3 regions of the Priestia sp. SRI_019 genome follow, and region 3 is predicted to be linked to each of the others. Evidence: riboswitches for the same ligand, from Rfam matches in the RefSeq annotation. Region 3 holds a riboswitch; each other region holds the start of a gene.
The links. A riboswitch is a leader RNA that binds a small molecule or an ion and turns the genes downstream of it on or off. The one in region 3 is predicted to bind ZMP and ZTP.

Region 1 (7,654 bases), on a different contig from region 3:
ATCCTAGATAGATGTCTCAACGTTAACACCTCTCTTTTGTTAGTGTCCAATACAAAAATGGTTACAGTATTAATTGTTTACAATTGGAAAATAAAACATAATTTATTCTAATTACTAAAAATAACAATGTTATAATAAATTGGGTTTGAAAATAATTAACAACTAAGAGGTGATAAACATGATATTTCTTACTCTGTTTTTATTATTAATTATTGTAGGGTATCCAGTATGGGACTATTTTTATTTAAAGAAAATAAAAAGTAACCAACTAAACAAGTGGCGAATGTACGGAGAAATTGTTATTACCCAATGGATATTGGTCATCATATTTTTAGTCTATTGGCTTTTGACTAAACACGCGTTTAACAACTTATTTTTTATTAAAAAACCTTTATTTTCTTTAGATAAAGATTTTTTACTGTCTGCGGGAGTGGGGGCAGGAATTAGTATTGCAATAATTGTTTTTATGATTTCTTTTTCCAAGAAGGCTAGAGAGAAAATTTCCGAAGGATTAAGTGATGAGAGTATTCAATTCTTGTTGCCATCAAACTTCAAGGAAAGGCTGTTTTTCCTTTTGATAGCAGTTACAGCAGGAATTTGCGAGGAGATTATTTTTCGTGGTGCAATGTTTCATTATTTCGACCACTTACCTTTTGATTTATCTATCGTTGCGATTGGAATTATTTCAAGTCTGTTATTTGGAATTGTTCATCTGTACCAAGGCTGGAAAGGAGTGCTATTCACTTCCTATTTAGGTGGTATTATGTTTTTTCTTTTTGTGGGGACAGGCTCTTTATGGGTTCCTATCGGACTACATTTCATTATTGATTCGAAGTTTGTCTTTTTGCCTAACAAAAAGAGCCCTTCAAGTATAATTAAAGAAAATTAAAATCATTATTGTCGAGAAATACTCGAATAAATTATAAATACCTCCTAAAAGGCAAATTACGTTAACTACAAATCAAGCTCAATAGAATTCTAGTTATAGTGGATTAAAGGAAAGAGTATTAATTAGTATTACTTCAATGCAAAATTTAAGATAAATATTGACATCAAGGGTTGGGATAACATGCTACTACAAGAGAAAAAATTATACAGAATTGAATTTATAAAGCCTTGTCGGATATATGAGAGTAATTCACTAATGAGATTTAGAAACTCTAGTATTTTAGATATAAACAATCTAAAATCAGATCAATATGGAATTATTCCTAAAGGGGTTAAAGGATGGGTCTTAAAAAAGTGGGGTAAATTGTATTTCTCTCCTGATGACTATCAGGAAGACTTAAAATTCTTTACACCCTCCGAACAACCTCATATTCTTATCTCCTTAAAAAGAATAGAAAACCATTATAAAAGGATAATCTCATAGATAAATTTTGTTAATAACTAATAGAAAGAAAAGGAGCATCAATAAGTAATCAGGTGCTCCTTTTGTGCTGAGAAGAGTGTTTATGTAAACTAGCAATGTATATGGTATACAGTTATTAATCCCGATAAAGGTATAATTAAAGAGTAACACTTTTCTTATAAGGAGGGATGGCTTAATGATTGATAATAGATTATCTAAGATTAAGAATCATGAAGTAGATGCTGCTTTGAGTGAACTTACTGACACAGACATTTTGTTGAATTTCCAACAAGCAATTACGAGCTTATACCCTCATCTAATTCCCATACATGCTCATGCTTATGATGCTTGGGACGATATTGTCATTCCATTATTTTATGAAATGGTTTATAAGACGTTTACTTATAAATACGGTATTGAGATTGAGCCAAATGAAACACACGCTTATATGTTTAGCTTAAGGTGTTATGAAGGTATCCATCATATTGAATGCTTTCCAAAAATGGCATCCTTTAAAGGCATACTGAATAACGATTATTTTGAGGTGAACGATGAGGAACTAAAAGGAAGAAGGCTTGTTTTCAAGTCTTTTGGAGATAGTGTTCACTATTTAACAACTGGTTTGGATACTGAAAGTACTGATGCTGTTAATTTTGAACTAGTTGAGGTAGACGTTATATGTTCTCAATCAAACAGGACCACGGATATTGATGGATGTACTACATTTTTTATTCATAAAGACGATGTAGAATTTATGTTTATTGCTGAGACTTTTAATCAAGATTTATAAAAATAAAGAGGAGCTTTAGCTCCTCTTTTCACTTCCTAGAATGTGGATTATGTTAACAATAATGTCGTATACAATAGGTTTTCAAAGATGCATTTGTATAAATAATGAAAATATGTAACTTTTATGGAATTCATTCGTATATATTATCAGGAGGGGATAATATGAATACATCGAGTATTAATTGGGCAGATATATCTTTCCAAATTTTTTGGTTAATTTTATTAGTTTCTATGGGCTTGTTTGTCTGGAAAGTTATTAATGTTAGAAAACAAAATAAGCGTTTTAATAAAAACTGATAAGATCTTTGTACATAGGAATGTGATTTTAAGAGAATGGTGGTACATCTAGATGGCTTGTTGCAATCATTGTAAACACAAATGGAATGCCAAGAGCGTATGGTTACTGGGTTTTTCTAAGAATGGTAAGAAGTGTCCTAAATGTAATAAAAGACAATTTGTTTCTTTTAAAGGTGCTAGTCCTTTAATAGGACTAGGCTATTTAAGTGGAGTAGTTGCTATACTCTTTATTGTTTTTTTTCCGTTTCTTGTAAAACTAACAGATAAAGAAGAAACAACATGGTAGTAAGTTAAAAATAAAAAACGTATCTTTAAGCCTTTAGAAATAAGTATCTAAAGGCTTTTTATTATTGGTTTCCGATAAGGCACATTATGTTAATTAAACGAAGAGGCTTAGAAAAAATCTGAGTCTTTTTTTATTGTTTGCAAATTAACCATTGACTTAGAGCTAACTCTAAGTTGTAACATCTAAATAAAGGAGGAAATAGAATTGTATAGTATATCTGAAGTTGCTACGAAAACAGGTTTTACAGCTCATACGCTACGTTATTATGAAAAGATTGGGTTATTGTCTTCACCATTAAGAAAAGGTGGAAAAAGAAGATATACGGAAGGTGAAATTCGTCTACTCAAATTTATGAAAATATTAAAACAAACAGGAATGTCTCTAGAGGATATTCAAGAATTTTTAAAGGATGGATGTCTCCTAGAAAATATTGGTTCTTCTGCCATTCAATTAAAAAAAATTCAAACGAGGGCAGATATTTTAAACAAACATTTACTTCTTCTAGAAAAACAAAAACAAGAGATTGAAACAGTTATGAACGTAACAAAAGAGAAATTAGGGACGTATGAAACAATGATTGGAGACTTGAAAAATGAAAAGTAGAATATACCTTATGTTGATAGGTTTCGCTATATTTACAGGTGCTACATTCAACCTGGCTAAGTATGCTGTTCAGTATTTCTCCCCTGCAAGTGCTGCGGCATGGCGATTTGGCATTGCTGCACTCGTTATGGTTCTTATATTAGGATTACAGAAACAAATAAAGTCAAAAACTATTAAGGTTCATTGGAAAATGTATATCTTACTTGGCATCATAGGGATTTTTGGGTTCAATGCTTTTTTCTTTTTAGGAATGCAATATACGTCTCCTTTAAACGGGGCTCTCATCATGGGAACTAACCCTTTGGTAACTGCAATTTTTGCTTATTTTATTTTAAAGAATTCTATTACAAAACAACAGATGGTAGGTATCTCTTTTGCTTTAGTAGGTGTTATTCTTGTCCTTACGCAAGGTTCGTTAGAAATTATTCAAACATTATCCATTTCTAAAGGTGATTTACTTATCTTAGCAGGGAATCTATGTTGGGCTTTATATGGTGTATTAGGAAGAAAATATTTGAATGGTAGTTCTTCGATGGAGACCACTACTTATACAATGATTGTTGGTTCTCTTTGTCTTTTAATCTTAGGAGCTTTTTCACCAAGCCCTCAGCCCTTGTCTCACGTTACGTGGTCAGCTTGGGGAGCTATTCTCTTTATGGCTCTATTTACAAGTGTATTAGGCTATTTGTGGTGGAATAAAGGAATGGCTACGATTGGTGCAAGTAATACGTCTTTATTTTTTAATTTAGTTCCAGTCGTCACCATGATGCTTTCTATTTTAACGGGTGCCCTTATTACATTACCTCAAGTGATAGGTACGTGTTTAGTTATTGTAGGTGTTTTAACAGCTTCTGGCTTTTTACGCTTACGAAAAAAACAAAAGATTTCAGCCTCAGTATAAGAATAAATTGGTAAAGTCTATATAGAAAATATATAGACTTTATTACTACCGGTAATACCTGTTGTGTAAATTAGATTTGTATATGATATATAATTAAAAAAGAAAAATTTGGATAAAGGTATTGTTAAAATTATTTTTATTATGTAAAATTTTCTTATAAAACAGACTATGTGTTACTGGCGTAAACATGGAGGACCATGAGGAAGCACATAGATAACGGCCGTACGCCTGGGCAAAGTATTTGAACATGAGTTCAAATACTTTTTTTATTTAGAAAGGAGATTTTTAAGTGAAAGAAATTTGTTTACGATATGGGATGAATCCAAATCAAAGTAAAGCTAACGTTCAGAATGCTGAGAACACGCCTATTAAAATCTTAAATGGAGAGGCGAGTTATATTAACTTCCTAGATGCATTAAATGCTTTTCAACTGGTCCGAGAGCTTCGACAGGCGACTGGTCAACCTGCAGCTGCATCTTTTAAACACGTAAGTCCAGCAGGTGCAGCTGTGTACTCTCCACTAAATGAGACACTTACTGGATCCTATTTTGTTGAAGGCCTAGGCCTGTCTCCTTTAGCGATTGCTTATGCAAGAGCGCGTGGGACAGATAGGATGTCATCGTTTGGAGATTGTGCTGCTTTTAGTGATGAAGTGGATATAACTGTAGCTACTCTCCTCAAAACAGAGGTTTCTGATATGATTGTTGCACCAAGCTACACTCAAGAAGCATTAGAGGCTTTGAAACAGAAAAAGAAAGGAAAATATCTAATTTTAGAGATTGATTCAAACTATGTGCCTGACCCAATTGAAAAAAGAATGGTATTTGGAATTACTCTAGAACAACAAAGAAATGATGTACAGATTGGGAAAGAAGTTTTTAATCGTATTGTTACTACTCAATGTAATATTCCTAAAAATGCAAAGAGAGATCTTCTTGTTGCTCTTATTACATTAAAATATACACAATCAAACTCCATTTGTTTCGCATTAGATGGCCAAACAATTGGAATTGGTGCTGGACAGCAGTCCCGTATTCATTGTACGAGGTTGGCTGCTGAAAAAGCTGATAAATGGTGGCTAAGACAACATCCAAGGGCCCTTAACATGAAGTTCAGAGAAGGCATTTCTCGTGTAGAAGTGAATAATGCAATTGATGGATGGCTTAATGATGATATTACTGAGGTAGAAAATGAGCACTGGAAACAATGTTTTGAGGAGGTCCCTGCTAGGCTAAGTAAGAGTGAAAAACGAGAATGGCTAAAAAGGTTAAAAGGCGTTTCCTATGCATCCGACGCTTTTTTACCTTTCCGTGATAATATCGATCGTGCGGCTCAAAGTGGCGTTAAATATGTGGTTCAAACAGGTAATTCTTTACGAGATGAACAAGTTACACAGGCAGCAAATGAATACGGGATGATCATGGCACATTCAGGTATACGTGTATTCCATCATTGAGCTATGAATTAAATATAATTAGTCCAAAAGAGCCAAGACTTATAAAGGGACTGGCTCTTTTAAACTGTTTTCGATACATATGATTATGGTAACTACCTTTTATATCATATACATATAATTATCTTTCTTATGAAACGAGGTTATTATGAGTGTCTTTAATTTAATTCAGCTAATTTTTTCAAACGTTCTTTGTCTCTAATAATGTAGCCTCGTGACTGCTTTTCAATAGTATTTGATTTACATAGTTGGGCTAGTACATGGAGTAGATGGCGATATGATACACCCAGGTATTCGCATACTTCAGTATGTTTTTCTTTATAAAAGTTATCATCAGCCGACAACATTATAAAAGCAGCAAGACGGTTCTCAAGTGGATAGGCCTGATTTTGTGTATACTTTGCTGAAATTCTAGTTGCTTTCTCGCTTAAAAAACTGCATAAATATCTGAGAAATATAACATCTGTTAAGAGCTTATTTTTACAGGTATCAATAGGAATAGCCAAACAAATGGTTTTTGTGATAGTTTGTATGGCTTTAGCATATCGTTGTGAATTTAATAGTTCCACTTCCCCCATAAATGTTGGAGCTTGTAAAAAATTAATCAAGGACACTTTCCCATTTTCGTGTGTAACATAGAGTTTTGCCTTACCTTCAACAAGATAATAAATATATTGAGGATAGGATCCTTCCTTATAAATAAATTCACCACGTTCAAATTCGCAGACCTGAATAAATGGAGTAATTGGAAAGGAAAAAAGTGATTGAATAGAGTATTTCTCGACATAGTAACTTTGCATAGGGTCGTTTAAAAATTTCATTTTTTCTCCTACTATTATAAAAATATGAGATATCTCACATTATTTTATGTTTTTACATGCTATGATGCAATCAAAGTTGATAGATCAATAGGGAGATGTTTCATAAAGATGATCAAACAAGATGAATATTGGAATGAAGTAGCTAATAAAAAAGAATTTACTACGCCTTTTCAACCTGAATTATTCCTAACACATGTTAATCACAATGCTGTCATATTAGATTATGGTTGTGGGTATGGACGGACTTTATTGGAATTAAGAAGCTACGATTATAACAATTTACATGGTGTAGACTTTTCAGAAGAAATGATTAAAAGAGCTAAGTTTCATAACTCAGAAATCGATTTTCAAGTTATTCAAAGTGGGAAGCTTCCTTTTCCTAATGATTCTTTGGATGCTGTCTTACTTTTTGCAGTTTTAACATGTGTTCATAAAAATGAGGAACAAAACGCTATTTTAAATGAGATTAAACGGGTACTAAAGCCAGGAGGTATTATTTACATCAACGATTTTCTACTAAATAGCGATGAAAGAAATAAATTACGTTATGAAAAGGGACTCACTAAGTATCATACATATGGGGTTTTTGAGTTACCAGATGGGGCTATTTTACGTCATCATAGCGAAGAACGCGTGAAAGAATGGATAGATCAATTTGAAACCTTAGCATATAAGAAATTAGAATATACAACTATGAATAGAAATCGTTCAAATGGTTTAGTGTATATGGGGAAATTAAATTGAATTTATTACAAAGAAAATATAAAGGGAGAATTGTAATGGTAGAGAAATTAGAGCTAGAAAAGATTAATCTTCAAGAAATTACAAAAGATATTAAAGATCAACACGTGAATTTTCCTGTATCGAATATTAATAATCACTGCCTTCGTATAGCTGTATTTTCAGGCGAATACAAATGGCACTATCATTCTAATTCGGATGAGCTTTTTATGGTTTTAGAGGGAGAACTTTTAATTGATTTTAAAGGTAAGGATACTGCTGTTTTAAAACCTAATGATACGTTACTTATACCAGCTGGAACCGTACATAGAACCAGAGCGAAGCAAAGAACAGTAAACCTTTGTTTTGAAGATATAAATGCTGATACGATAATTATTGATGAGTAAATAAAATAACATAACCACTGTAAAAG
Region 2 (7,654 bases), on a different contig from region 3:
TCTGCTGCTTCTACTGTTACCATTAGACACGACACCTTTCTTTATAAATGTTGTACTTTTTAAACTTTTTAGAAAATTATATTAAATTCATATTACCATGAACGAAAATAAATTTCATATAATTTTATTTCCTCCTCTCGTTCAGGAGAGGAGATTCATCAAATATAAAAAGAGGTTAAGACATAACTAAATGAATCCAATCTAAAGACGAACAAATGGGATACATAAGCTGAACCGCTTGTGACACCGCAGTTGATTACTGTGCAAGACCTTGCTTTCTGCGGGCGGTCGATGAGCCTCCTCGTCTCTTTCGCTTTTCCCCCGTAGTCTTCGTCTTGCTCTCCAATCAACTGCTAGAAGGAACGAAACAGATGAAACCTACGTTCACCATAACAAAAAAAACGAACCACTAATCAAACACGTTGATCAGTGGTTCGTTTTTCATTTGAGCTAAAACACTTTTGTCTCGGCCTCTCTTTTATGCTACCAAGGTTGTCCTAAATCCAATACCGATGCCAGCTCATTGCTTTTTTTACGCACTTGTTTACGCGTGGCAGCACGATCTGCCCCCGTTTGAAACAGGTATTTTTCTTCTTCTGTTTCTGGAATAAGCTCCGGTACTGCACGAGGCTTTCCATCATCATCCATTGCCACAAAAGTTAAAAATGATGTGGCTGCAATTTGACGCTCCCCGGTTTTTAAATTTTCTTTAATCACTTTCACAAACACTTCCATGGATGAACGACCTGTCCATGATACGTATGACTCCAAACATACAGAATCCTGAGGCGTAATAGGGTGCAGAAAATGAATAGAGTCTGCTGAAGCTGTTACACACTCTGTACGACTGTGACGATAAGCTGAAATGGACGCAATCATATCAATATCACTCATTAACTTTCCACCAAATAACGTATTGTGATTATTAATATCATTAGGAAAAATGCGGCTCGTTCGAACAGCCTTTGTATCTTTACAATAATTTGCTTTCATTAGTAAGAACCTCCATTGATGCCTATCATAATAAGAATAAAAGAATGAATGAACCTATACTAGCATATTTTGATAAATTTAGCTTTACAAAAAACTCGTTGATTTATTTACAGAAAACAAAAAAGAGAAGAAAAATTCTTCTCTTTTTTTGTCTATCGAATATAGCTTGATCCAAACGTTTTACCTAAAGAATCACTGTATAGGTCACTTGACTTTACAGTCCATTTCCCATCTTCTTTCACCATAAAAATTCGTAGGGGACGACTTCCTTCTTTCGTTTCTAATTCATTTACAATATCTTTGAAATGAGAAGCCGCAAACTCTTCAGAGTGTTCTGTATCGTAATCTTTCGTTTCATCTGTATATGCTCGCTTAAGCTGCGATACGTATGAATACAAGTCTGATAAATTAAGAGTAGTGTACTCCACCTCTACTACTGCTTTATTATTTGCATTCGCAATCACATTTGTTTTTACACTTGCTTTTTCTTTTAAAACATCTTTATACATGTTAAAAAAGTCTTTTTTTGCTTTGTCGGTTAAACTATTAGAAAACGCACCTTTTAATTCTTCGTTAAACGCTTTTTTCTGTTCTTCTATAACAGCTGTTTTATCTGCTGTTACATATTTATCATAGTCTACGTTTTCTTTATTTAAGTAAAGGACTTCTGTATAAGCTTGCAGAGCTTTTTCTGGGTCTTGCAGCTTATTATAGCTTTTCGCGTATTTCTTTGTATCCAGTGTTAATGTCACTTCGTCAATTTCTTCATCATAATCAGATGATTTTGGCTGAAGCCCAATTTTGTACTTGTTATCTTTTTTGACTTCAAAGACAAACGTTAAATTTTTTTGCTTTCCAGCACCAATTTTGTCAGATGCACTGCTTTCTAGTCCGAGCTCACGACTGTTCACTCCCGTTTTTGGAGACAGCTGTTCATCTCCTTCGTACAAATAAACACCGTCATAATCCGATAAAGATATACTGTTTTTGGAGACATTTTTCACTTTTAAATCAACTTTCAACAGCCCTTTTTCTTCACTTGTATCTCCTTCATCACTATCTACTAAAATGTAAGAAGCGCTGTCAATAGATACTTCAATCGCCTTATTTTTAGCCGAAGTGGACCCTCCCGTTTCCTTAGAACTGTTGCAAGCCGCTAATACTAGCATAAGTACAAAAGCTAAAGCCAAAACATTCATTTTTTTCACAGCTGCCTAATCCCCTTTATTTTGTTTTTTTAGAACTTTATCCCAAATAAAGGTTCCCTCTGTATAAATACTTAAACCTTAAAATCTATATTTTTTACAATATTTTGATAAAAACTAAGTCTAAACTCTCCACTCACCTAAATAAAAAAACACGAGCACGGGCTCGTATTTTTTTATTTAGATTTAAAATTTTCTTGATTGATTTGTTCAGCTTCTTTCATATATCGGTTAGCTTTGCCACTTTTAATTCCCCAGTAATAAAAAGCTAATGATACGCAAGCAATCACTAGCATATCCCATCCGAAAGGCAAAATATTTTTGCCTCCGAATTTTTCGCTTCCTATGTAGGAAATAAAAATCATGCACGCTAAATAGATAAGCATCCAAGCCCCGGTTAAAAATTCTTTTTTAAAGCCCACCCATTTATTTTTCGCTTGGTAATAAAAATAAACAGGCAGGCCAATTGCCATAATAAAGATCACTTCACCTGTAAGTGGCCACCTTGCCCAGTAAAGCGTCAAGGAAGCAAAAACGAAGCCGCATGGCGCAATAACTGATGCCCCTTTTAAATAAAATGGACGGTAAAAGTGTGAAGCCGTTTTTCTTAATGTTATAAGCGCTACAGGACCCATAATATAAGAGATAAGCGTCGCTACTGAGATCACTTCTGCTAAGACACCCCATCCTCTAAATAAAAAGAGAAACAAAAAGCAAGCTGCTAAATTTAGCCACATAGCTGAGCGCGGGACATTGTAAAGTGGATGAAGAGTACCAAATATCTTTGGCAAATATCCATTTTGCTGCATCCCGTATAACATTCTAGAAGTAGTTGCCGTATATGTAGCACCTGTGCCGGAAGGAGAAACAAATGCGTCTGCGTATAACACAATTGTTAGCCAGTTAATTCCAAGCGCAATCGCTAAATCAGCAAAAGGAGAATTAAAATTCAAATGATTCCATCCATCAGCAATTGATGACGGACTTACTGCTCCGATAAAAACAATTTGCAATATAATGTATACAATTCCTGCAATAAAAATTGAACCAATTACAGCTACCGGAATCGATTTATTAGGTGATTTTGCTTCTCCTGCCATATTTACAGGACTTTGAAACCCATTAAATGCAAACACAATACCTGATGTTGCCACTGCCGTTAAAACACTGGCCCACCCATAAGGGGCAACCCCATGCTCACTTGAAAAGTTTCCACTATGAAAACCAGCAAAAAATAAAGCCCCTGCCGTTAAACCAGGAATAATTAATTTAACAATCGTAATAAATGAGTTTGCTTTAGCAAAGAGATTTACCGTCCAATAGTTCATAAAAAAGTAAACGAATAATAACAAAGACGCAACTGCCAACCCCTTGGACGTCAAAATTCCATTATCTACTAATTCGTGAGTCCAGCGAGCCCATTTCCACGGCCAAGTACTCATATATTGCACAGATGCAATAGCCTCCACTGTTATCGTTGAAGCGATTGAAATCCAGTTAGCCCAAGCAGCCAAAAAACCAATAAATGATCCGTGTGAATACTGAGGATATTTAACCATCCCCCCTGCTTGTGGAAACATCGCGCCCAGTTCAGCATATGATAGAGCAATGGTCAAAATAACCACCATTCCAATAACCCATGAAAAAATAGCCGCGGGTCCCGCAATTTGAGCTGCTTTCCATGCTCCAAACAGCCACCCTGAACCGATAATCGAACCTATGCCTGTCATGGTTAAAGCAAATGTTCCCATCTTCCTTTGCATATTGCTCATCCAAATCTACTCCTCTTCCCTAGGAAAATAAAAAAACACTTGCGAAAATTTCTCAAGTGTTTGCCCAGGCGCGCGGCTTATACGCTATATGCTCCCCCATGGTCATCCATGTTGCGCCAGTCACATATAGGAATATATTTTTTATCAGTATATAACATTCATTTCTATTACTCAATACACAAAAATGTTTACATTACTTTTATAAAGATAATAAATTATTCGTAAAATTCCGAATAAAACTTCTAAAAACCTCTTTTTAATTACAAAAATAACTAAAATCCTATCTTTTCTTGTTGTTTGATTCTTTTACTCCACGAGTAGATTACCTTCTAAAGATTATACTAATATATAGTATTCATTTACATAATAAGAATTAGCAGCTATATATCCATAGAATTCTTGCACTAGACCCTTTACTTATATACAATATGAAGAAAAGATACTAAAGTGAACTGTCCACCACTTAGCTACGCTTGAAGTGGGAGACTTCTTTTAGGAAAACGTTAAAACCTACATATCATGCACTTCGCAACAAATGAAGTACTTCGAGCAAACTTCTCTGTTTACGCAAGCAAAAAACAGGGAAAATTACGAAAAAAGATTGTTAGAGGGATGCTTATGAATTATGCAAATGTAAAAGTTCTTTATTTTGATGACGACGGAACCATTCCAAATCACCCTCGTCTTCCAGTTTTATTGTATGAACACGTATTTATTAGTAAGAAAGAGAAAGTGGAGAGCATTTTTAATTCTCACAACTGGAAAAACAGCTGGGTAGGTGGCATACATGATTTTCACCATTACCACAGCAATTCCCATGAAGCACTAGGCGTAATTAGCGGATCTGCACGTTTAAAACTAGGTGGACATATGGGGGAAAATATCGTGGTGCACGCTGGCGATGTGCTCGTACTTCCTGCAGGAACAGGGCATATGCGTCTGCAGTCAACTGCTGATTTTAAAGTGGTTGGAGCTTATCCAGAGGGCATGGATTACAATTTACGAACAGGAAAACAAACTGATCGCCCTCACGTATTTGATGAAATTGCACAAGTACCTATTCCTACAACAGATCCTGTTTATGGCGACAAAGGACCATTGACAGAGTGGTGGAACTAGACAAGCACTTATTGTCTAGTTTTTTTATTTGCTCTGTTTTATTCTTTCCATGAATCTCTATTTGAACATACAAATTCTTTTCTTATGATGCAATAGCAATATACTTTATCTCAGCGAAATAACAAAAACTTCCCGGTCAAAACTAAATTTCTTCTTTTTCGTGCTTTTTTTGCTTCAAGAGCAGCTTCGCTTAGATTATTCCCCTTTTTTTCTTTCATAATCATTTCAAATATACTCTCATCACAAGCTCTTTTTTGTTTTTCTAAAAAAATTTTCATAGATTATAACGAAATTTTCAAAAAACTTATTGCTTTACCATGTCAGACTTGCTATCATAGTGAACATTGTTAGATAAATTTTTAATAGGAGGAGTAAAATTGAACAGAAAATTCATAATTTTTATTTTATTCATCATTCCATTTATTGCTCAATTCGCTGTTTTACCTTTTGTAAATAACATTCATCCAATTATTTTTGGATTACCTCTTTTGCATTTATGGTTATTTTTATGGGTCTTCTTAACGCCTGTGTGTACATTTATTATTTATCGTTTACAAAAATCTTGGGGGGACATTGAATAATGCAAGGAAATTTAACGGCACTTTTAATCACATCAGCAATTGTTCTTGTTGTTATCGCGATTGGCTTTATAGCAGGACGTGACAAATCATCTAGAAGCTCAGTTGAAGAGTGGGCTGTAGGTGGAAGACGTTTTGGAAGCCTGCTCGTCTGGCTTTTAGTAGGAGCAGATTTATATACTGCTTATACATTCCTAGGTCTTACAAGTACAGCTTATCAGGGAGGAAGCATCGCATTTTTTGCCATCCCTTACTCTGTTTTAGCCTTTTTAATTTCATACTTTTTTCTTCCAAAGCTTTGGACTGTTGCTAAAAAGCACAAACTTACTACGCTTGCTGATTATGCCAGAGAACGTTTTAGCAGTAAATTTCTCTCCTCTTTAATTGCTATAGTAGGTGTATTGATGCTCATTCCATATATTGATCTTCAGCTTAGCGGTATTCAAGATACCCTTCGCGTTGCAGGAACTGGCTACATTAACGTAAAAGCAGTCGTTATTCTTTCATTCTTTCTTGTGGCTCTTTATACCTTTTTCAGCGGAATTAAAGGTCCCACATATACGGCAATTATTAAAGATATTTTAGTATGGGCCATTATGTTATTTATGGTTGTTTCTCTGCCAATTATGCATTTTGGAAGCTGGGGCAACATGATCGACAATGTTGCAAAGGATGCACCTCAGCTATTAACGATCCCAACACAAGGACCTAAAGGCATTCCATGGTTTATTACAGCATCACTCGTATCTGCTTTAGCTTTATTCATGTGGGCTCACGCTGCTACAGGTGTTTTCACTGCTAAAAGTGCAGATTCGCTTCGTAAAAATGCTGTCTTCTTACCTCTTTACAATATTGTTTTAATTCTAGTCATCTTCTTAGGGTTTATTGCTTATCAAGTATTACCTCAAGATACAACGGATCCTAGATTAGCATTATTAACCTTGATTCAATATTCATATGGCGGCATTGGCCAAGGCTTAGCTTATGCAACGATTGCTCTTGCTTCATTAATTCCATGTTCTATCATGGCTATCGGAGCGTCTAACTTATTTGCAAATAATATATTCAGAGATTTAATTAATCCAAATGTACAGGGTAAAACATTAACAATGGTTACTCGTTCTATGGTTTTCGTTGTTATTGGACTGGCACTTTTATTCGGTTTATTATTCCCTCAAGCGCTTGTTTCCCTACAGTTACTAGGGGTATCTGGTATGGTACAAATCTTCCCGGCTATCGTTATCAGCCTGTTCTGGAGAAATCAATCGAAAGAAAGTACGATTGCTGGATTAGTAGTAGGGCTAGTTGTAACGTTTACCGTCCATGCCACAGGAAATTCATTTGGTCTTTATGAAGGATTCTGGGGATTATTATCTAACTTACTCGTAGTTGTTATTTTAAATCCAATCTTTTCGGCCAAAACAAAAGCAGCAACTAACGGCGTGAAAGAAACACTGTTTTCTAAAGGCACTACGCAAACTGAATTAAAGAAAAACGCATAAAAAAGTTCAGCCAATTGGCTGAACTTTTTTTAGATAATATTCTCTTTTTCAGAAGGGGGTGGAGTAGATTCTCTTTCCCAACATTCAATATTTTGATTGTTTTCTAACGCATCTCTATAAAAGACTGGATTTTTTCCTTCCTTTTTCTGCTGAGTATAGTCATGCAAGGCGGAAAATGCCACTTTCGATAATAGAAAAATAGCAATCAAGTTCACGACTACCATCATCCCCATAAATAAGTCTGCCAAATTCCATACAAGCTGAAGCTGAGCAATCGATCCAAAAATAACCATCGCTAAAACACCTACACGATAAGACCAAAGCCACATCTTATTTGAATTTAAAAACTCAATATTCGTTTCTCCATAATAATAATTGCCAATTAACGTACTAAAAGCAAATAGAAATACCATGATAGCTAAAAACCCTGATGCCCAAGAGCCAATATGGGTACTAAGAGAAGCCTGCGTTAGTTCAATGCCGCT
Region 3 (7,654 bases):
GTGAACTATACATAGAAACTTTTTTGTTATTACCTACTTTGTTATTTAGAACATATTTTAATTACTTAATTCATCTCTGCTATTCTTTTTTTACAAAATACCCAAATAAACCCCTGCTCTTCGGAGCGGGAGTTTATTGCTTGTAGTACCAGCCTTTTTTATCTAAAAACTGTTTAACTTTTACAAAATCCAGCCCAGCTGCGGTAAGTTCAGCGGATGGATTACCTATTGCATGTACGTGTAATTCACTGTCGATTCCTTCATTTTTTAAGAAAGCACGAAACTCTGTTTCCATGTCTTTACTTAATCCGCCTGTTTTAATTGTAATTGGGATAGGTTCTACGTCTTTCATTTGCACAAATCCGCCTGGAACAGCCCATGCTGCATTCGTATAGCCATATACACTAAATACCGTGCCTTTTTTTATCGCTCTAAAATTCTCTGTTATATTCGCATATTTGTAGACTCCAATATCCTTCTTCGCTTTTACTTGAAAAGAATACTTTTCTCCGAGTGAAGTAACCTTTGGTAATGATTCTTCGACAGGATTGCTTACACCCTTGAGTAATTCCATCATTTTAGCTAATGTTTTCTCATCAGCTTTTCCAGTTGACGTTAATCCATACTTTTCTTGAAGAGCTTTAACAGCCGCAACAGTTTCACTGCCATATTGACCATCGGTCCCTTGCTGGGAAAGTTCAAATCCTAATTTAATTAAGTTTTGCTGCAGTTCTTTTACAGCTAGTCCGCTATCACCTTGCTGTAATTGTGCTGATGGCTTATTATTTTCCACCACCGTCACGCCTGTATTAATACTATTAAAGAAATCCAGATCCATTTCATTGATATCAACATTGCCTTTAATCCCGTTTACTTTTCCTTGATCTGTATATTGAAACATAGACCATCTATCCCAAATCGTCGTATCACCTGGGTTAGCAAATCCCTTAGAACGGTTACTTCCACTGTAACGAGCTATCCATAGCGGATATCTTGCTACAGCGCTTGTAAAATTGGATTTAATAAAACTATACCCCGTGTAAAGAATAGGCGTAATGCTTGTTTTCCTTTCAATATACTCCATCCATCTAACTGCAAAGGCTGTGACCTGGGCTTTTGTTTTCCCTTTATTTTCTTCCAAATCTAAGCAATGAGGCAAATCAATCTTCATGCTGCCTAATTTATTTAAAAAGAAATTAACTTCTGCAATGGGATCATTATCAGCATGAGCAAAGTGATAAAAGCCTACACGTAGACCTGCATTTTTTGCTCCTGTATAATTATCATACGATTTTTTATCTAAGAAGGTTGTACCTTCTGTTAATTTAATATATGCGCCTCTTACACCATCCGACGCCACTTTTGCCCAATCAATTGTTCCGTTGTGATGAGAAACATCAATGACCTTAATATTTTGATTATTACGGTTTTGCATTGCTATCACTCCTTCATACAAACTATGAACAAAAAAGGAAATGGCAACTGATACAGGCCTATTAAATAGATATTAGGCTTTATAAAAAACTACAGTAAGAAGGGATTTTGGTAGCCTTTCCTTATTAGAAGAAATGAATTTGTGCAATTTTATAAAGTGAGGAAAGCTATATTCGTTTATACTAATAATATGAAGATATACTGAATAAAAAGTGGAGGAATATGATGTCTTTAATAAAAGAAGCACGTAGATATGCAGAACACGCTCATAGCGGCCAAATGCGCAAGCTGTCCGATATACCTTATATTGTTCATCCTATTAACGTAGGTAATATTTTAGAAAAAGCAGGTTTTAGTGAAGAAGTAATTGCAGCAGCTTATCTGCATGATGCTGTAGAAGATACAAGTGTAACACTCGAAGAAATTATACAAAGATTTGGTTTAGAAGTAGCGGGTATTGTTGAAGCTCATACAGAAGACAAATCAAAAAGCTGGGAAGAACGTAAACAGCATACAATTCAAATCGTGAAAACTGGTTCTCTTGAAGTGAAATCTTTAATTGTAGCAGATAAATTAGACAATTTACGGTCTTTAAAAGAAAGCTACGATCAGCAAGGAGATACGATTTGGAATAGCTTTAAAAGAGGATTCGAAAAGCAGAAATGGTACTACGAATCCATCAGCAAATACGCTGCAAAAGGATTGGAACCAAACCAAATTCCAAGTTTTTTTTATACGTACAAACAAGAAGTAAATGATTTTTTTAGAAGTTAATATTCATATAAAGAAATTAGAAAACACTGAAAATAACTATTGCGAACGCGCGCCATACGTATTAAAATATAGTAGAGTCAACACGCAATAAAGGCTCTACATAATCGGGACTGTAGTTCAGTGGGAGAATACTTGTCTGGCAGACAAGGGGTCGTGGGTTCGAATCCCATCAGTTCCATAAAACCAGTCGTATCAAGAGTTTAAAACACTTTAAAACTCTGCAGGATGGAATGGTTGCAATACTATTTCATCTGACCTCTTCATGATTTCCATGAAGAGGTTTTTTATTTTCTTTTTACGATTGATCCTCATGATTTTTATGATTATTTTTTTCACTGCTCCTGCTGACAATTTCTCTAAGTTCGCCCTCGTCGCCTTTTGCATTGATGATTTCAAAAAGCTGATTCAGCCCTTCACTTGTTTCATCGTTTGGTTCTTTGCTCATTCTATCCCCTCCTTTTGCTTCTAGGATGCCCATTTTTTTCGCATTGTTTCATGTAAAAAGCAATTCATCAATATTAATCGGCCGTAAAAGTATACCTTTACGACCCTTGTACAATTACTGGTTATACAGATATACTCAATCAATTCTTTAAATTTTGCAGCGTTTTATAGGGTTTCTAATACTCATCTATAATGAAATGATCATCACAAACTTCGTTAAAATCGTTCTCTTCGTGGAGATCTACTTCTTTATCTTTAGATATCTCGTTTTCTGTTGTAAATAGTTTAAAAAGCTTGTTGAACATTGTTCCACCTCATATCTTTTATTAATACATTCAGTATGATTAATTTATATAAAGCCAGTATGAATTGAAACTTAAGATAATGTGAATGTAGACATTAACGTGAGATGTTAAGCATGCTTATACCCTTGACGAAAAGGTTACTTAATTCTACAAAGAAGTGATTAGTATATCAGCTGTATGTGGCATTCGTTCTATAACAGTTGTCTTTGTTATTCGTTTTGCTATTGTACTAGGTAGCTTAGTTTTATGTATTATCGCTTTAATCCCTTAGTTATCAACATCCTTAAATACCATTCAAATGGCTTGTGTAGTTGGAATTATCCTTTTGCTTGCTTTGTTTTTCTTTAGTTATATCCACAATTAAACGAAAAAACGCAAGCTATAAAAAAAGAACTTTGTATGTTGCTGCAAAGTTCTTTTCATAAACACTTACTGTTTGTTAAGAACTGTATGAAATATTAAATAGCTTATACAATCGTTAAGGCCTATTCAGTTAACAGTCCTTCTTACGTTTTTTCTCGAACCATCCATATGCAATTTCAGCTTCAATTTCTTTGTTTCCCGGAGAAACTAAGAAAATAACGTATGAACCATTGTTTGGAAAGATAAATTTGCCATCTTCATCACTTACTAATGTACTTTTCGGCGGAACAACACGGTTAAATACGTTTACCCCTTTAGCAGGAAAGCCTTTTACCATTTCTGCAAATTTAATTTTCCCTTTTGGCTTTGAACGTATTGTAGTATTTGCTGGACTCACATTGTCTGAAGTTGTTCCTTTTCCAGGCGGGATAGAGTTAAACCAAATTTCAGCAGTAAAAGGTTCATTGGAATAGTTAGTGATAGTAAAAGCATTCACAAATAAATCTACTCCGGAGCCAGAAGGGTTAACTAACCCGCCCCAAGCATTTCTATTTCCACCAAAACGAATAGGCTCAGTTTGTCCAACAAAATAGTCTCCTTTTAAAGATTGATATAAAGGATTAGGTATATTAACAGCTTTAATATAAGGTTTGCTCGACTCGTAATTCGACATACAATCATCTCCTTTCTGTACTATATTTTATGAGGTTTTTCTATAAATGCTTGGACACGTGCATAATATATTTAATCTTTATATAAACGCAAAAAGATAGACCCGGTACTGAGCCTATCTTTTCCTATCGCTTAATGCCCTCGTCGACTGCTGGTGTATAAACGGATTGTTTTTTGACTTTATATTCCAATGCTTTTTTAATACTTCTACTATCACTTCTTAAAGTAGTAATCACCTATTCTTTTGTAGTCATAAAATGAAGAATTCTTACTTTTTTTTCACAATATTCAACAATTTCATAACAGGCTGTGAGAATATCATGTCTAGACAGTTCTATTTCATCCAATACAAACTTTGAAAGCTGCTTCTGCAGGACCTCCAGCTTTTTGCTGTCTTCTTCATCAATCCATAGCCCTTCCGTAATACACACATCTGCTAGTTTGTTAATAGATTGAGCCGTCCAGTTTAAGCCGGCTGAAGAAACGGTTATTGTCAGTAAATCATTTTTTATTGCTAGAATAACTTGACACACATGGGTATAAGCATCAACTTTCTTTTGGATAAATGCTTTCCGAAGCTCTTGCTTGTATTGCTCTTTCGACATCACTACGGCTACGACAGACGTAATGAATGTTCCTGCCAGCGCGATGAGTGACCCTATCAAAATTCCTATCAGTTCTCCTGACAAAACGCTCACCTCTTTAAAGGTATTTCTATATGCTATGGGAATGAAGGAAATGATATGAAGATAAACACTATGTAAAAACAGCCCTAACTTTTCTAAGTTAGGGCTGCAACACTAAAATATGAGGGTAACCGAATTAGATAATACGACTTGTAATAATTCCTTCAATTTGACCAATTTTTTCTTCTAGCTCAGGCACAATCTCGTCACTTACTTGATTGTCAATATCGATCATTGTATACGCATATTCACCGCGGCTTCTGTTCACCATATCTGCGATGTTTAAATTGTAGTTTGAGAATACTTGCGTAAGTTGTCCTACCATATTCGGAACGTTGTGATGGAAAGCAGCTACGCGTTTTTTCCCAGTGTAAGGAAGAGATGCATTCGGGAAGTTCACTGAGTTTTTAACGTTTCCAGTTTCTAAGAAATTTTTCACTTGACGTGCTGCCATTACCGCACAGTTTTCTTCTGATTCTTGAGTTGATGCCCCTAAATGAGGAATTGGTACAACATTTTTCATGTTCAAGACATTTTGATTTGGGAAATCTGTAATGTATCGTCCAACTTTTCCACTTTCAAGAGCAGCTTTCATATCTTCTTCGTTTACAAGCTCACCGCGTGAGAAGTTCAAAATATGAACATCAGGTTTCATGATGCTAAACGTTTCTTTATTGAAAACACCTTTTGTGTCGTCCGTTAATGGAACGTGAACCGTAATATAGTCAGATGCTGCAAATAGTTCTTCTAGAGACATTGCACGCTGTACGTTGCGAGACAAATTCCAAGCTGTATTAACAGAAATGAATGGATCAAAACCAATTACGTCCATATCTAAATCAAGCGCGTCGTTTGCTACAAGAGCACCAATTGCACCTAAACCAATAACGCCTAATGTTTTACCTTTGATTTCTTTTCCAACAAACTGTTTTTTACCTGCTTCAACTAACTTAGGAATTTGATCACCTTGGCCGTCTAATCCTTTTGTCCATTCAACTCCAGCAAATAAGTTACGAGAAGAAGCCATAATTGTAGTTAAAACCATTTCTTTTACTGCGTTTGCATTAGCTCCTGGCGTATTAAATACAACGATACCTTGCTCCGTGCAAGCGTCCACCGGTATATTATTAACTCCTGCTCCAGCTCGTGCAATAGCTTTTAAATTTTGGTCAAATGCCATGCTGTGCATGTTAAAGCTACGCACGACAATCGCATCTGGATTTTCGCTGTCGTTGTCAATTTGATAACCTTCTTGATTAAAAACATTTAGACCTTTTTGTGCAATGTTGTTTAATGTTTTGATTGTTTGTACTTTTTCTAATGTTAATGTGCTCATTTTGTACTCTCCTCTGATTATCATCGTAATTTTACATGTTTTTACCTTTGGATAAAGGAACTTCATTTTTAATTTTTTTAAAAGTCTGGTTTTTTAGCCTACATGTCTGATAACTTCTATATCCTCTCCCCCTAAACAGAAAGAGGTAAGAGATATGTATTAATCCCTTACCTCTGCCCAGGCGAACGGCTACGTCACTATATGCTTCCTCACGGTTATCCGCGTTTCGCCAGTCACATATAGTCTTTGAAATTAAGTATATTCTAGCAAACTCTTTCAGAACGTTCAACCTTTTTTTAAAAGTTTGCTTTTTTCAGTCTAATTTTAAATCTCTTTAGTGAATCTCCTAATATATTGACAAATATCCTAATACATGTTAAATAAAAAGAGTGATTAGCACTCTATCCACTCAAGTGCTAATTATTTTATAAGCCCTATTTGGAAAGGAGAACTTCTTATGTCAAAAAAAGAATTCAAAGCCGAATCAAAGCGATTATTAGAGATGATGATTAATTCCATCTATTCTCAAAAAGAAGTATTTTTGAGAGAACTTCTATCAAATTCAAGCGATGCAATCGATAAAATTTATTACAAAGCCTTAACAGACGACTCCTTGCGTTTTAACAAAGAAAGCTATTACATAAAAGTAACACCACATAAAACTAACCGTACCTTAACCATTACGGATACTGGGATTGGCATGACGCAAGAAGAGCTTGAAAGCAGCTTGGGCACAATTGCGCGAAGCGGTTCCCTTGCGTTTAAAAATGAAAATGAAACAAAGGACGGACACACGATTATTGGCCAATTCGGCGTTGGGTTTTACGCAGCGTTTATGGTGGCAGATGTCGTAACGGTGATTAGTAAAGCGTTAGGCAGCAATGAAGCCTATAAATGGGAATCTACTGGTGCTGATGGTTATACAATTGAACCTTGCGAAAAAGAAACGGTTGGAACTCAAATCATTTTAAAAATCAAAGAAAATACAGAAGATGAAACATATGATGAGTATCTAGAAGAGTATCGTTTAAAAGAGATCATTAAAAAATATTCAGACTTTATCCGCTACCCGATTAAAATGGACATAACGGAAAAACGTCCTAAAGAAGGTTCTGATAACGAGCTAGAAGATTATACAGAAGAGCAAGTTATCAACAGTATGGTACCGATCTGGAAGAAAAACAAAAATGAATTGACTTCAGAAGACTATGAGCAGTTTTATTCAGAAAAGCGCTACGGGTTTGATAAACCGCTCACTCACCTTCACATTAATGTGGATGGAACGATTCGCTACAATGCTATTTTATTTATTCCAGAAAATAGTCCGTTTGATTACTACTCAAAAGAATTTGAAAAAGGACTTGAACTGTATTCAAACGGCGTATTAATTATGAATAAATGCGCAGATCTTCTTCCAGACTACTTTAGCTTCGTGAAAGGTATGGTAGATTCTGAAGATTTATCTCTTAATATTTCGCGTGAAATTTTACAGCAAGATCGCCAGCTTCAGCTGATTGCCAAAAACATCGGCAAGAAAATCAAAAATGAATTAAAAAGTTTGCTTAAAAACGAACGTGAAAAGTACGAGAAGTTTTATGAATCATTTGGCCGCCAGCTAAAATACGGCGTTTACAGTGACT

Region 1: linked by a shared signal. The riboswitch ahead of AC2YJL_RS24465 (phosphoribosylaminoimidazolecarboxamide formyltransferase) and the one ahead of AC2YJL_RS12185 (phosphoglycerate dehydrogenase) in region 3 are both predicted to bind ZMP and ZTP.
Region 2: linked by a shared signal. The riboswitch ahead of aimA (glutamate/serine transporter AimA) and the one ahead of AC2YJL_RS12185 (phosphoglycerate dehydrogenase) in region 3 are both predicted to bind ZMP and ZTP.

The regions. Positions count from the first base shown of each region.
Region 1 is NZ_JBYCZN010000007.1:33,179-40,832, reverse strand. It holds gene AC2YJL_RS24490 (CPBP family glutamic-type intramembrane protease) at 179-889, shown strand; gene AC2YJL_RS24485 (hypothetical protein) at 1,548-2,141, shown strand; gene AC2YJL_RS24480 (hypothetical protein) at 2,303-2,437, shown strand; gene AC2YJL_RS24475 (MerR family transcriptional regulator) at 2,922-3,326, shown strand; gene AC2YJL_RS24470 (DMT family transporter) at 3,316-4,227, shown strand; ZMP/ZTP riboswitch at 4,390-4,468, shown strand; gene AC2YJL_RS24465 (phosphoribosylaminoimidazolecarboxamide formyltransferase) at 4,517-5,683, shown strand; gene yeiL (transcriptional regulator YeiL) at 5,839-6,501, opposite strand; gene AC2YJL_RS24455 (class I SAM-dependent methyltransferase) at 6,610-7,245, shown strand; gene AC2YJL_RS24450 (cupin domain-containing protein) at 7,281-7,628, shown strand.
Region 2 is NZ_JBYCZN010000003.1:192,316-199,969, reverse strand. It holds gene ppc (phosphoenolpyruvate carboxylase) at 1-23, opposite strand, end outside; gene AC2YJL_RS19335 (acyl-CoA thioesterase) at 484-993, opposite strand; gene AC2YJL_RS19330 (DUF5105 domain-containing protein) at 1,146-2,192, opposite strand; gene aimA (glutamate/serine transporter AimA) at 2,375-3,970, opposite strand; ZMP/ZTP riboswitch at 4,026-4,104, opposite strand; gene AC2YJL_RS19320 (cupin domain-containing protein) at 4,490-5,089, shown strand; gene AC2YJL_RS19315 (DUF3311 domain-containing protein) at 5,467-5,670, shown strand; gene AC2YJL_RS19310 (sodium:solute symporter family protein) at 5,670-7,169, shown strand; gene AC2YJL_RS19305 (alanine/glycine:cation symporter family protein) at 7,199-7,654, opposite strand, start outside.
Region 3 is NZ_JBYCZN010000002.1:359,571-367,224, forward strand. It holds gene AC2YJL_RS12150 (GH25 family lysozyme) at 134-1,435, opposite strand; gene AC2YJL_RS12155 (HD domain-containing protein) at 1,660-2,208, shown strand; tRNA gene AC2YJL_RS12160 (tRNA-Ala) at 2,315-2,386, shown strand; gene AC2YJL_RS12165 (hypothetical protein) at 2,504-2,653, opposite strand; gene AC2YJL_RS12170 (hypothetical protein) at 2,829-2,957, opposite strand; gene AC2YJL_RS12175 (DUF6143 family protein) at 3,451-3,993, opposite strand; gene AC2YJL_RS12180 (hypothetical protein) at 4,229-4,681, opposite strand; gene AC2YJL_RS12185 (phosphoglycerate dehydrogenase) at 4,815-6,014, opposite strand; ZMP/ZTP riboswitch at 6,183-6,261, opposite strand; gene htpG (molecular chaperone HtpG) at 6,472-7,654, shown strand, end outside.